DNA from 2 places in the Streptomyces sp. NPDC005302 genome. Region 2 is predicted to be linked to the other one. Evidence: riboswitches for the same ligand, from Rfam matches in the RefSeq annotation. Region 2 holds a riboswitch; the other holds the start of a gene.

Region 1 (7,221 bases), on a different contig from region 2:
CTCGGTGTGGAACAGCTCGTCGGACTTCGGGGAGTACGGCTTCTTCGCGGTCTACGCGGCCTTCATGGTGCCCGCGTTCGGGCTGCTGACCTGGCTGGCCGTCTGGACCCGGCAGCGCGAGCTGCGCACCGTGCACACGGAACTGCCCGCCTACACCACCGCGGGCTGGCTCGGCACCGCCGAGCCCTACGTCCTCGGCTCGATGCGGGCCCGGCGGCTCGCCCGCGAGTACGCCGGCCATCACTGGGGGAAGGCCGCGGCCCGCTCGGTCGCCGAGTACGAGGCGTACGCGACCTCGCTGGCGTTCCTGCGCCACCGGGGGCGCCGGGGCCGCGCGGGCGCCGACTTCGTCGTACGGGAACGCGAGCTGCTGCACGAACTGTGGCGACGCCGGGAGATCGCCCGCCCCTCCCTCGCCTACGCGGCCCGCGCCACCTCCCCGCTCCCCGCACCGCCCCCCTGGCCCGCGCACGGCTACGGGTACGCCGCGCCACCGGCCCAGCCGTACGCGCCGCCGGTGCCGTATCCCGCGTACAACCCCTACCGTTCGTAGCCCCCGCCCGCGCGAGGCGGCACCTCGCCGGTACGGGGGCCGGGGTCCGGCTCAGGCGCGGGTCACGCCGACGCGCGGGTCAGGCGCGACAGTTCCGCGTCCGTCAGGGACAGGTCCGCGACACCCAGCAGGGCCGGGAGCTGCTCCACGGTCCGGGCGGAGGCGATCGGCGCGGCGACGGTCGGCTGGGCGGCGAGCCAGGCGAGGGCGACGGTCGGCACGGCCGCGTTGTGGGCCTCGGCGATCTCGTCGAGCGCGGTGAGGACCCGCCGGCCGCGTTCCGTCTCCAGGTGCTTGGACGCACCCGCGGCGCGGGGCGAGTCGACGGTCGCGCCCGGACGGTACTTGCCGGTGAGGAAGCCCGCGGCGAGCGCGAAGTACGGGACGGCGGCCAGTCCGGCGCGGGAGGCGACGTCCCGCAGCGGGCCCTCGTAGGTGTCGCGCGAGACCAGGTTGTACTGCGGCTGGAGCGCGACGTAGCGGGCGAGTCCCTCGCGGTCGGAGAACTCCAGGGACTCCTGGAGCCGCTCCGGGGAGATGTTGGACGCGGCGATGTGCCGCACCTTGCCGGCCTTCACCAGCTCGTCGAGCGCGCCGATGATCTCGTCGACCGGCACCTCGGTCTTGTCGAAGTGGGTGTAGTAGAGGTCGATGTGGTCGGTGCCCAGGCGCCGCAGCGACGCGTCGGCGGCGGCCTTGATGTTGGCGCCCGAGAGCCCCGGGAAGGCGGGGTGCTGGCTGACCTTGGTCGCGACGACGATGTCCGCGCGGTTGCCGCGGGCCTTCAGCCACTTGCCGATGATGGTCTCGGACTCGCCGCCCTCGTTGCCGTCGACCCACGACGAGTACGAGTCGGCCGTGTCGAGGAAGTTGCCGCCGGCGGCCGCGTAGGCGTCGAGGACGGCGAAGGACCGGGTCTCGTCCGCCGTCCATCCGAAGACGTTGCCGCCCAGCGAGAGCGGGAAGACCTCGAGGTCGGAGGAGCCGAGCTTGCGAAGGTAAGTCATGGGCTGTTTCAACGCCCGCACCGGATGCCTGTATTCCACATGCACCCCACACGGGCCCGGCGCTCCCGCACTCGCACTCGCACTCGCGGGCGCGAAACCGGCCGGCCGCGGGAGTCCCCGCGAGCCGGCCGGTCGGCAGTCCGTAAGGGTCAGGGGTTGAGGCCCTTGCCCTGGAGCCACGCCATCGGGTCGATGCCGGTGGCGGCACCGCCGGGGTGGACCTCCAGGTGGAGGTGCGGCCCGGTGACGTTGCCCGTCGCGCCCACGCGGCCGATGACGTCGCCCGTGGCGACCTTCTGGCCGGCGCTGACGCTGATCGACGACTGGTGGCAGAACCACAGCTCGGTGCCGTCGTCGAGGGTGAGGATCGTGCGGTAGCCGTACGAGCCGGCCCAGCCCGCCTCGGTGACGGTCGCGCTGTGGATGGCCTTGATCAGCGTGCCGGTGGGCGCGGCGAAGTCGAGACCCGTGTGGTAGCCGGAGGACCACAGGGCGCCGGCCTCGCCGAAGCGCGAGGTCAGGGTGTAGGAGGAGGTCGGCAGCGAGTAGCTCTTGGCGAGCTCGGCGAGACGCTCGGCCTCCGCCTTCGCCTTGGCCTCGTCCTCCGCCTTCTTCTTCGCGGCGTCCGCCTTGGACTTCGCGTCGTCCTGCTGCTTGGTGGCGAGCGCGACGGCCTGCTTGGCGGCGGCGGTCTCGGCGGCCGCCTGGGCGGCGCTGTCGACCTGGTTCTGCTGCGACTCGGCCTGCTGCATGATGCGGGCCCGCAGGGCCTCACCGGCGTCCGTGCTGCCCTGGGCGGTGTCGGCGGTGGTCAGTCCCGCGCCGGTGAGCGGAGTCGTGGAGCCCTTGGGGGTCTCCGCGCCGTCACCGATCAGGGCCTTGGCCGAGTGGGTGACCGAGGACAGGTCGGGCAGCGAGATCGAGACGGGCGCCTTGCCGGGCGCCGCGGTGGCCATGCCACCGGCGCCGACGGCGGCTATGACGCCTACACCGAGGACCGTGGAGCTGCGGGCGAGTCCTCCGCCGCGCTGCTTTCCCACGCGGTGCCGGCCACGAACGGGACGGACGGAATCCTCGGTGGGATTCCACTCCTCCCAGGGTCCCTCGTCCTTGCCGTAGGCGAAGCCGAAGGACTGTGTGTCATTCGGTGCGAACGAGGTTGGCTGAGCAGGCCGGTTGGACGCCACGTGGGCGCACTCCTTTCCTTCCTTCTCGCCTACCGGGTTAGCTGACGGGTTCGGAGCAGGAAGGTCTCCTACGCGCGTAAACCGACCGTGCTGCCACGGCGGAATACGCTCGATTCACCCCAAGTTGGTGGTTCCCCGGTTCCCTTGCGGGATTCGGCGCGTGCGCACGGAGCCATCTCTTGTGACGGCTGGGACGACCGCGCTGCGTTATCGAACGTTAATAGACCTGGCCACCTGATTCCAAGCTGTTCAGCCTGATCGTTAACGCTTTTTGGCCAGGACTTTGGGGTCATGGGCGATGAAAAACGGGCGAGTTGGCCTCATCCCGTCGACACGGATTTCTTTGACGGTGCGTCAGTCGTTATGCGGAGGGGCACGGTTCGGTCACCCCTCGTGACAACGGTCGGGAGAGGAGCCTACGAGGGCCGTCAACCATGCCGGACGGCGAGCAGTGCCATGTCGTCGCTGAGGGCGCCGCCCGTGTGCCGCCGCACCTCGTCGGCGAGGCTGTTCAGCAGCGCGTCGGGCCCCGGGAAGACCCGCCCGGCCAGCCGCGCGGCCGGATCGTAGAACTCCCCGCGCACGTCCCGGGCCTCGGACAGCCCGTCGGTGTGGAGCAGCAGGATCGCCCCCGTGGGAAAACGGGCGGGTACGGCCAGGTCGGGGGTCACGGCCAGGTCGCTCATCCCCAGGGGCAGCGCGGCGGGCCCGCCGGTGAGCGGGACGAGCGTCCCGTCGGGATGCAGCATCAGGGGCGGCGGATGCCCGCGGTTGACGATGCGGACGATCTCCTCGTCGTGCGGGATCTCCGCGAGGACCGCCGTCGTGAACCCCTCGACGGCGTCGAGGTTGTCGCGCCGGGTGCCCTCGCGCTTCAGCGCCCGCTCCAGCCGCTGCGCGACCGCCTCCAGGGTCGTCTCCTGCTCCGCCGCCTCCCGGAACGCGCCGATGACCACGGCGACGGCGGCGACCGCCGTCATCCCCTTGCCGCGTACGTCCCCGACGACCAGCCGCACGCCGTACGGGGTGTCCTGCACCGCGTACAGGTCCCCGCCGATGGACGCGTCCGCCTGGGCCGCCTCGTAGCGCGCGGCGACGTCGAGGCCGTCGATCCGTGCCTGGGGTTCGGGCAGCACGGCCCGCTGCGCGAACTCGGCGATCTCCCAGACGGAGGCGAGCCGCTCGTCGCTGCGCCGGACGAGGATGTTGATGAGGATGCCCAGGACGGCCGCCGTGGCGACGGTGACGACCTCGGTGACCGCGTCGATCCGCAGGACGATGCCGAGGCGCAGGTGCACGAGGATCAGCGCGCCGACGGCGGCGGCGCCGGTGAGGACGGTGCCGCGCAGCGAGTAGAGGGGCGCGGCGACCAGGGTGGCGGCCGTGAAGAGGGGGGCGGCGGTGAACTCGCCCGGCGTGAAGTAGTCGTAGAAGGTCCCGCCGACGACCAGCAGCACGGGCAGGGCTCGCACGAGGGCGCGCGCGGAGGACATCCGGCCCGTGCGCCATCGCGCCGGACCGGTTCCGGGATCGCCCGCGGGTCCGGACGCACCCGAAGCGCCGGCGACCCCCGGCGCCCGCGGATCACCGGGGGGCGGGCGGTCGGCCCGGGCGTCGAGTTCTCCGGTCCGCTCCTCACCTCCTGGCTGACCCACAGGTCCAGCAGACCCGGCGCGGGGGCGGTGGGCGACCGGTGTGGCCCGACCGAGGGATTCCGCCGCCCTGCGGGGTGAACCCGGGAACGGGACGACGGAGCGACGCCGCGAAACGAAGGAGGAGGGGGAGCCCGTGCCAACAGAGCCCGTACCAACAGAGCCCGTACCAACACCAAGGGCCGGAACTCGTGAATCCGAGTTCCGGCCCTTGGCCTTCAGTAGCGGGGACAGGATTTGAACCTGCGACCTCTGGGTTATGAGCCCAGCGAGCTACCGAGCTGCTCCACCCCGCGTCGTTGAAATTAGTGTACGCCATCCGCGGGACCCTCAGAACACGCTTTTCCTCCACGTGCCATCCACCGGGCAGGCGGCGCGCGGATTCCCTCCCTCAGGCCGTGCGGTGCGCGGCCCCGTCCAGGAGGTGGCGGTTGGGTGCCTTGGCGCGCTCCTCGTACTCGGGCAGGAGGACGACGTCGGCGCCCGCGGCGGCGAGGAGTCCGCTGCCGTCGGCGTCGGTGACGAAGGTGTCGGGCTCGCGCCAGGCGGTGACGACGCGCCGTACACCGGCGTCGAGGATCAGCCGGGCGCAGGGCGCGGGCCGGGAGGCGCGGCGGGCGCACGGCTCCAGGCTGCTGTAGACGGTGGCGGCGGGCAGCCGCGGGTCCGCCGGGTCGATCTTGGCGAGGGCGGCCTCCTCGGCGTGCGTCACGGGGTCGCCGCCCTCGCGGGAGTGGCCGCGGGCCAGCTCGGTCCCGTCGGCCGCGACCACCACCGCGCCCACGCTGAACGCGGTCTCCGAGGGCGGGCAGAGCGCCGCCAGCTCGCAGGCGAGGGCCAGCCACTGCCGGTCGGCGGCGGAGGCGGTCCGGCCGGTACCGGGCGCGGTCGGGACGTAGCGGATGAGGACGACGTCCCCGACGGGCCGGGTCTCGACGAGCCGCATCCGGCCGGGGGGGTAGGCCCCGGGCCCGAACAGTCGCGGCGCGTCCGGCTGCCCGACGAAGAGGGGGGCGACGGCGAGCTGCAGTTCGTCGGCGAGTCCCTCCCGTACGAGCTGGGTGTGGACCCGTCCGCCGCCCTCGACCATCAGCCGGCGTACGCCCCGGACGTCGTGCAGATGCTCCAGCAGTACCCGCCAGTCCAGCTCGGGCCCGGTCGGGACGATGTCGACGCCGGGAAGCCCGCGCAGCAGGCCGGCGGCCCGCCGGGCGCCCTCGTCGGTCGAGTAGACGGCCTTCTCGCCGCCCGTGTGCCAGAACTGCGCCTTCGGGTCGAGGTCGCCGGAGCCGCTGACGGTCACCTTCAGCGGATACGCCGGGCGCCCGTCGGCGACGCGGGCCGCCCGGCGCTCGGCGGAGTTGACCAGCAGCCGGGGGTTGTCGGCGCGCAGGGTGCCGGCGCCGACCAGGATCGCGTCGCAGGACGCCCGCACCTCGTCGACCCGGTCGAAGTCGGCCGGGCCCGAGAGGAGCAGCCGCTCGGGCCCGGTGTCGTCCAGGAAGCCGTCGAGGGAGACGGCGGCGGACAACAGGACGTGGGGACGGGGCATCGGGGCGTTCCTCCGGTCGAACTCACACAGTGGTTCAAGTTTTAAACAATACCTAGACTGGTCTCATGACGACCCGCTGGCTCTCCCCCGCCGAACAGCGCGCCTGGCGCTCGTACATCTCCGCGAGTTCCCTCCTGGAGGACACCATCGACCGCGGACTCCAGGCCGAGGCGGGCATGCCCCACCTTTACTACTCCATCCTGGCCAGATTGTCCGAGGCACCCGAACGACGGCTGCGGATGACGGAGCTCGCCGAGACGCTGAAGATCACGCGCAGCCGTCTGACGTACGCCGTGACGCGGCTGGAGAAGGACGGCACCGTACGCCGGGAGGGCTGCCCGACCGACCGGCGCGGCCACGTGGCCGTGCTCACCGACGAGGGCATGGACCTCGTGGAGCGGACCGCGCCCGGGCACGTCGCGACGGTCCGGGCGGCGGTCTTCGACCGGCTGACCGCCGAGCAGGTGGGCCAGCTGGAGGAGATCTGCGGGGCCATCACCCGGGCGATCCAGGACGAGGACTCGGCGGCGCGCGGGGAAGATCTGCCGTGGCGGCGGCGTTCCTGTTCGTCGTGAGGAACGCCGGAGCCGGCGCCCGGAGGACCGGGAACCCATTGCTTGAACTTTGAAGCAGATGTAGTGTCTCGTCCCGGACGGTGTGCTTCAAATCTGAAGCACCATCCGCAAGCACCGTCCCGTACGAACCCGCTGGACGGAGAGACAACATGCGCGACCATCCCACCGCCACGGTGCGCACCCGCGTCCGCGTACCCCTGCGCTTCGGCGACGGCTACTCCGTCGACGCGGACCTGGTCACCTTCCACGGCCTCGTCGACGGCAAGGAACACCTGGCCGTCGTCCTCGGCGACCCGGGCACGGACCCGCTGGTGCGGCTGCACTCGGAGTGCCTGACCGGCGACGTCTTCGGCTCGGCCCGCTGCGACTGCGGACCGCAGTTGCGCGAGGCGGTGGAGCAGATCGCGGAGCGCGGCGGCGTCCTGCTGTACCTGCGCCAGGAGGGCCGCGGCATCGGCCTCTACAACAAGCTCGACGCGTACGCCCTCCAGGACGAGGGCCTCGACACCTACGCGGCCAACGCCGCCCTCGGCCTGCCCGAGGACGACCGCGACTACACGGCCGCCGCCCAGATGCTCCAGGCCCTCGGCATCGACACGCTCGACCTGCTCTCCAACAACCCCGACAAGGCGGAGCAGCTGCGCGACCTCGGCGTCACGGTCTCCCACCGCGTCCCGACGGGCGTCTTCACCACC
Region 2 (7,221 bases):
ACGGTGGACGTCCTTGGCGGACAGGCGGGGGTAGGGCGCGAAGAAGCGGTAGTACTTCGACTCGTCCGACACCTGCTCGTAGAAGCTGACCAGGCGCTCCGCGTCGTCGACCGTGATGGGTCTGACGCGGGCGGTGCCGCCGTCGCGCAGCACCACGTCGGCCTCCCAGTGCGCGGGGTACTCGTGCCGGTCCGACGGGGTCTGCATGCGCCCCAGACTACGGCTCGCGTACGACATGGGCGCGGGGCAGTCTGTGGGGTACGAAGGTGGCACCGGGGCCGCGGTGGGACGCTGCTCGTGGGCGGGAGGCAGGGCCGCCCGGGCACGCTTCACGATATGGGACACTGGTCTAGACAACCCTGAACAGCTGAAGGGCAGCATCACATGGCTGAGCGCCGCGTCAACGTCGGCTGGGCTGAGGGCCTTCACGCCCGCCCCGCTTCCATCTTCGTCCGGGCCACCACGGCATCCGGCGTCCCCGTGACGATCGCCAAGGCCGACGGCAACCCCGTCAACGCGGCCTCCATGCTGGCGGTCCTCGGTCTGGGCGCCCAGGGTGGCGAGGAGATCGTCCTCGCGTCGGACGCCGAGGGTGCGGACGCCGCCCTCGACCGTCTGGCGAAGCTGGTCGCCGAGGGGCTCGACGAGCTCCCCGAGACCGTCTGAGCCCGCGAGACACTCGGACAGCACACGGCTGAGCCGCGCCACCCCTCGCCGGGGGCGCGGCTCAGCCGTTTCCGTACGCCGTCCCGGAATTCACGGCGACCTGTCCGGATCACATCCCGCGCGAACGAAAAGAACGCCTGCCCGAAATTCGGGGCACGCGAATAAAACGGCAGCAGAAATAGCGTCCCGCCGAATAGCCCTCTTTGTATACGGCGCCCGTGTTAATGACGCTGGCCCGTCATGTTTACGGGATGTTGCGAAGTTCTCACACGGTCCGGCCGGGTGCCGCCGGCGGGAAATCGCAGCCGGTGCGCCGCCGTCGCGCGCTCCGCGTGCAGAGCGGTGATCGCGCGGGCCCGCTCTCCGTCCCCGCGGGCCACCGCGTCCACGATGCCGCCGTGCTCCGCCCAGGACTCCGCGGGATTGGCCGGCGCCTCGACCACGTACATCCAGGCGATCTTGTGCCGCAGCTGGGACAGCGTCGACGTCAGCGCGGGGCTGCCCGAGGCCTGGGCGAGCGTCTCGTGGAACCAGCCGCCCAGCGAGCGCAGATCCTCGCTGTTGCCCCGCCTGGAGCGCTCCTGCCCCAGCCTGACCAGCCCGCGGAGCACCTTGAGATGGGCCTCCGTACGGCGCTGCGCGGCGCGCGCGGCACCCAGCGGCTCCAGCAGCGTGCGCATCTCCAGGAGATCCGCGCCCTCCTGCTCGCTGGGCTCGGCGACACAGGCGCCCGCGTGCCGCCGGGTGACCACGAAGCCCTCGGCCTCCAGAGTGCGCAGCGCCTCGCGCACGGGGACGCGCGAGACGCCGTAGCGCCGCGCGAGCAGTTCCTCGGTGAGCCGGCCGCCACGCTCGTAGACGCCGGCGACGATGTCGTCGCGGATCGCCGTGCATACCGAATGCGCCGGAATACGCATGACCGGACCTCCGCTTAATCCCCGCGAAACGCCATCGATTGACGCTTGTTCAGTGACTCTATTGCAGGAAGCGTTAATTTCCGATGGGGGGCCTGAATCCATGGATATTTTTTGGACAGACGGCCTCCGGAAACGACGATGCCCCGACTCGGTGAGCCGGGGCATCGAAAACGGCGGAGAAGCCGCGAAGCGGTCGTCAGACGTTCACGCCGTGCGAGCGGAGGTACGCGACCGGGTCCATGTCGGAGCCGTACTCCGCGGTGGTGCGCGCCTCGAAGTGGAGGTGCGGGCCCGTGGTGTTGCCGGTCGAGCCGGAGAGCGCGATCTGCTGGCCGGGGGTGACCGTCTGGCCCACGGAGACACCGATGGACGACAGGTGCCCGTACATGGTGTACGTGCCGTCGTGCATCTTGATCACTACTTGATTGCCGTAGGCGCCGCCCCAGCCGGCGGTGACGACGGTACCGGCGCCGACGGAGTGCACCGAGGTGCCGGACGCCGCGTGGAAGTCGACGCCGGTGTGGCTGCCGGACGACCAGAGGCTGCCGCCGGTCTTGTAGCCGGTGGAGACGTACGAGCCGGCTATCGGGATGACGAAGGTGTTGAGCCGCTTGCGCTCGGCGGCGCGGGCGGCGCGCTCCTTGGTCTCGCGGGCCTTGGCCGCCTGCTCGGCGGCCTTCTTGCGCGCGGCCTGTTCGGCCTTCTCCCGCGCGGCGGCCACGTCGGCGGCGTGCTGCTGGGCGTCGGCCTGCTCGTCGATCTGCTCGGCGACGGAGTCGCCGATGGTGATGGCCTGGGTCAGCCCGGTCTGCTCGGCGGCCGGTTCGGCGGCGAACGCGGGTGCCGCGAGGGTTCCGAGGACACCGGTGGTGGTGAGGGCCGCGACGCCGACGACGTTCTTCGTGGTGCGCTGCACGCGGCTCGGACGACGATGCTTCCCGGTGCCACAGGTGAACGCCATGTAAGGGCTGATCCTTTCCTTCCTTCTCGCCTACCGGGTTAGCTGACGGGTTCGGAGCAGGAAGGTCTCCTACGGACCCCCTCCGGGGGAGGGCGTCCGATTCACCCCAGGGACTACGTGTGGGTCCCCGGCTCCCCTGGCTCGCGCCATGCGGGGACTCGGCGATGACTGTCCGGTGCCGCGGACGCGGCGCAGTGCCTGACGAACAGCCGCACTGACGCTAAACGCGACATCTTTCGAACAACAAACGGATCACGGTTTTTGTAGCGCATCCCACAGCGCAGAAGGCAACCTCCGTACCAATACGGACATCTTGGGGGCGATGTCCGCGTAAAAGAGGGCCCTGGTGACTCTTCAGTCACCAGGGCCCATCTCGGTCACACGGCCCTACTCGGCCGTGACCACGCTGACTTCACCGATGCCGAGGGCCCTGACCGGCTCCTCGATCTGTGCGGCGTCGCCCACCAGGACGGTCACCAGACGGTCCGTCGGGAATGCGCTGACGGCGGCCGCGGTGGCCTCCACCGTGCCGGTGGCGGCCAGTTGCTGATAGAGCGTCGACTGGTAGTCGTCCGGCAGGTACTGCTCGACCTGGTCGGCGAGCGTGCCCGCGACGGCCGCGGCGGTCTCGAACTTGAGGGGCGCCACGCCCACCAGGTTCTGCACGGCGATGTCGCGCTCCGCGTCGGTCAGGCCCTCGGCCGCGAGCGTGCGGAGCACCTTCCACAGGTCGTCGAGCGCCGGGCCGGTGTTCGGGGTGTCCACCGAGCCGCTGATGGCGAGCATCGCGGCGCCGGTGCCGTCCGGCGCGGAACGCAGGACCTGGCCGAACGCCCGCACCCCGTACGTGTAGCCCTTCTCCTCGCGCAGGACACGGTCCAGACGCGAGGTGAGGGTGCCGCCGAGGCAGTAGGTGCCGAGCACCTGGGCCGCCCACACACGGTCGTGCCGGTCGGCGCCGACCCGCCCGATCAGCAGCTGCGTCTGGACGGCGCCGGGGCGGTCCACGATGATCACGCGGCCCGTGTCGTCGGCGTGCACCGGCGGTACCGGGCGCGGCTCGGCGGTCGAGCCGGTCCAGGAACCGAGGGTGTCACCGAGCAGCGCGTCCACGTCCACGTCGGTGAGGTCGCCGACCACCACGGCGGTGGCCGTCGCGGGACGAACGTACTTCTCGTAGAAGGACCGTACGGCCGCGGAGTCGATCTTCTGGACGGTCTCCTCGGTGCCCTGGCGGGGTCGCGACATGCGCGCCGTCGCCGGGAACAGCTGCCGGGAGAGCTCCTTGGCCGCGCGGCGGGCCGGGTTGGCCGTCTCGTGCGGGATCTCGTCGAGCCGGTTGCGCACCAGGCGCTCGATCTCGCTGTCCGCGAAGGCCGGTGCGCGCAGGGCGTCGGCGAGCAGGCCGAGGCCCTTGGGCAGACGCGAGACGGGCACTTCGAGGGACAGCCGGACACCGGGGTGGTCGGCGTGTGCGTCGAGCGTGGCACCGCAGCGCTCCAGCTCGGCGGCGAAGTCCTCGGCCGAGTGCTTGTCGGTGCCCTCGGAGAAGGCGCGCGCCATGATCGTGGCGAGGCCGTCCAGGCCCGCGGGCTCGGCCTCCAGCGGCGCGGCGAGGATCACCTCGACGGCGACGACCTGCTGGCCGGGACGGTGGCAGCGCAGGACGGTCAGGCCGTTGTCCAGGGTGCCGCGCTCGGGGGCGGGGAACGCCCACGGCTTCGGCTGTCCCGCCTGCGGCTGCGGATGGAAGTCCATGGTGGCGAGCTCGGTCACTTCGCCGCCTCCTCGTCGGTGTCGTCAGCGGCGTCGGTGGCTTCGGGGGCGGTGGGCTCGTAGACGAGCACGGCGCGGTTGTCGGGCCGCAGGCGGGCCTTGGCGACCTCCTGGACCTCCTCTGCGGTGACCTCCAGGACGCGCTGTACGGCGGTCAGAGCGAGCTGCGGGTCACCGAACAGGACGGCGTACCGGCACAGTTCGTCCGCCCGGCCCGCGACCGTACCGAGGCGGTCCAGCCACTCGCGCTCCAACTGGGCCTGCGCGCGCTCCATCTCCTCGGCCGTGGGACCCTCCTCGGCGAACCGGGCGAGCTCCTCGTCGACGGCGGCCTCGATGACCGGGACCTCGACGTCACCGGACGTCTTCACGTCCAGCCACCCCAGGGAGGGCGCTCCGGCGAGCCGCAGCAGGCCGAAGCCGGCGGCGACGGCGGTGCGGTCACGGCGTACGAGCCGGTTGTAGAGCCGGGAGGACTCGCCGCCGCCGAGGACGGTGAGGGCCAGGTCGGCCGCGTCGCACGCGCGCGTGCCGTCCTCCGGGAGGCGGTAGGCCGCCATCAGGGCGCGCGCCGGGACCTCTTCCTCGACGACCTCGCGCAGTTGCTCCCCGATGGTCTCGGGCAGCGAGCCGTCACGCGGGGCGGGCTTGCCGTCGTGCCCGAGGACGGAGCCGAAGTACTTCTCGACCCAGGCGAGCGTCTGCTCCGGGTCGATGTCGCCGACGACCGACAGAACCGCGTTGTTGGGCGCGTAGTACGTGCGGAAGAACGCGCGGGCGTCCTCCAGGGTCGCCGCGTCCAGGTCCGCCATCGACCCGATCGGGGTGTGGTGGTACGGATGACCCTCGGGGTACGCGAGCGAGGTCAGCTTCTCGAACGCGGTGCCGTAGGGAACGTTGTCGTAGCGCTGGCGGCGCTCGTTCTTCACGACGTCGCGCTGGTTCTCCATGGACTCGTCGTCCAGCGCGGCGAGCAGCGAGCCCATGCGGTCCGCCTCCAGCCAGAGCGCGAGCTCCAGCTGATGGGTGGGCATGGTCTCGAAGTAGTTGGTGCGCTCGAAACTCGTCGTGCCGTTGAGCGAGCCGCCGGCGCCCTGGACGAGTTCGAAGTGCCCGTTGCCGTGGACCTGCTTGGAGCCCTGGAACATCAGGTGCTCGAAGAGGTGGGCGAGCCCGGTCCGGCCCTTGACCTCGTGGCGCGAGCCGACGTCGTACCAGAGGCACACCGCCGCGACCGGGGTCAGATGGTCCTCGGAGAGCACCACACGCAGGCCGTTGGCCAGCCGGTGCTCGGTCGCTGTCAGGCCGCCGGAGCCTGCCTCAGCTGTGGCCGTGTGACCCATGGGCATGTACGTCCCTTCGCTCGCGGAACTGCGTCATTCCTGTCGGTCCTGCCACTGTATGCAAGCGCGCGGACGCCTGGCGAAGTTCCCGCACCTCGTACGCCGAGAGCGAGAACCGCGAGCGCCCCCCGCACGCCCCCGAGAAACATCCGGACACCGGAGCGGACGGGTGCGGCAGAGGTCCGGCAGGCGGCACGAACGCGCCCCCTGGAACGGTCGTCACGGGGGCCTCGGGGCGCTCCGGAAGGCCGCTACGGACGGGTCGCGGTCGGCGTTGTCAGCGGGGCGGTCCACAATGGTCCGCGTCAGAACCCGCTCATGCCCCGGCAGAGACTGTGAAGGAGCCGCAGCAGCGATGGCCCGCCGCAGCACGAAGACCCCGCCGCCCGACGACTCGTACGAGGAGAAGATCCTCGACATCGACGTCGTGGACGAGATGCAGGGCTCCTTCCTCGAATACGCGTACTCGGTCATCTACTCGCGCGCCCTGCCGGACGCCCGCGACGGCCTCAAGCCGGTACACCGTCGCATCGTGTACCAGATGAACGAGATGGGCCTGCGCCCCGACCGCGGCTACGTGAAGTGTGCCCGCGTCGTCGGCGAGGTCATGGGTAAGCTCCACCCGCACGGAGACGCGTCGATCTACGACGCCCTGGTGCGACTCGCGCAGCCCTTCTCGATGCGCCTGCCGCTGGTCGACGGCCACGGCAACTTCGGTTCGCTCGGCAACGACGACCCGCCGGCCGCGATGCGGTACACCGAAGCCCGGATGGCCGACGCGACGTCCCTGATGACCGAGTCCATCGACGAGGACACGGTCGACTTCACCCCGAACTACGACGGCCAGGAGAAGGAACCGGTGGCCCTTCCGGCCGCCTTCCCCAACCTGCTGGTCAACGGCTCGTCGGGGATCGCCGTCGGTATGGCCACCAACATGCCGCCGCACAACCTCAGCGAGGTCATCGCGGCCGCCCGGCACCTCATCCGGTACCCGGGTGCCGACCTCGAGACCCTGATGAAGCACGTCCCGGGCCCCGACCTGCCCACCGGCGGCCGGATCGTCGGCCTCTCCGGGATCAGGGACGCGTACGAGACGGGACGCGGCACCTTCAAGATCCGCGCCACGGTCTCGGTGGAGGACGTCACGGCCCGCCGCAAGGGCCTCGTCGTCACCGAACTGCCCTTCACCGTCGGCCCGGAGAAGGTGATCGCCAAGATCAAGGACCTGGTCGGCGCGAAGAAGCTCCAGGGCATCGCCGACGTGAAGGACCTCACCGACCGTGCGCACGGTCTGCGTCTGGTCATCGAGATCAAGAACGGCTTCGTGCCGGAGGCGGTCCTCGAGCAGCTCTACAAGCTGACGCCGATGGAGGAGTCCTTCGGTATCAACAACGTGGCCCTGGTGGACGGCCAGCCGCTCACCCTCGGCCTCAAGGAGCTGCTGGAGGTCTACCTGGACCACCGGTTCACCGTCGTACGCCGCCGCAGCGAGTTCCGGCGCGGCAAGAAGCGCGACCGCCTGCACCTGGTGCAGGGCCTCCTCGTCGCCCTCCTCGAC

What was found. A riboswitch is a leader RNA that binds a small molecule or an ion and turns the genes downstream of it on or off. The one in region 2 is predicted to bind cyclic di-AMP.
Region 1: it holds a riboswitch for cyclic di-AMP, as region 2 does, so the genes downstream of both, ABZT74_RS02335 (M23 family metallopeptidase) here and ABZT74_RS22600 (M23 family metallopeptidase) in region 2, are expected to answer to the same signal.

The regions. Positions count from the first base shown of each region.
Region 1 is NZ_JBEXGN010000001.1:520,506-527,726, reverse strand. Features, by position in the region: gene ABZT74_RS02345 (PrsW family intramembrane metalloprotease) at 1-553, shown strand, start outside; gene ABZT74_RS02340 (aldo/keto reductase) at 616-1,560, opposite strand; gene ABZT74_RS02335 (M23 family metallopeptidase) at 1,710-2,747, opposite strand; cyclic di-AMP (ydaO/yuaA leader) riboswitch at 2,759-2,916, opposite strand; gene ABZT74_RS02330 (PP2C family protein-serine/threonine phosphatase) at 3,176-4,240, opposite strand; tRNA gene ABZT74_RS02325 (tRNA-Met) at 4,622-4,695, opposite strand; gene ABZT74_RS02320 (dihydrofolate reductase family protein) at 4,791-5,951, opposite strand; gene ABZT74_RS02315 (MarR family transcriptional regulator) at 6,017-6,526, shown strand; gene ribA (GTP cyclohydrolase II) at 6,676-7,221, shown strand, end outside.
Region 2 is NZ_JBEXGN010000015.1:125,184-132,404, reverse strand. Features, by position in the region: gene ABZT74_RS22615 (GNAT family N-acetyltransferase) at 1-207, opposite strand, end outside; gene ABZT74_RS22610 (HPr family phosphocarrier protein) at 385-666, shown strand; gene ABZT74_RS22605 (GntR family transcriptional regulator) at 888-1,583, opposite strand; gene ABZT74_RS22600 (M23 family metallopeptidase) at 1,780-2,544, opposite strand; cyclic di-AMP (ydaO/yuaA leader) riboswitch at 2,557-2,718, opposite strand; gene ABZT74_RS22595 (pitrilysin family protein) at 2,932-4,320, opposite strand; gene ABZT74_RS22590 (pitrilysin family protein) at 4,317-5,663, opposite strand; gene ABZT74_RS22585 (DNA topoisomerase IV subunit A) at 6,019-7,221, shown strand, end outside.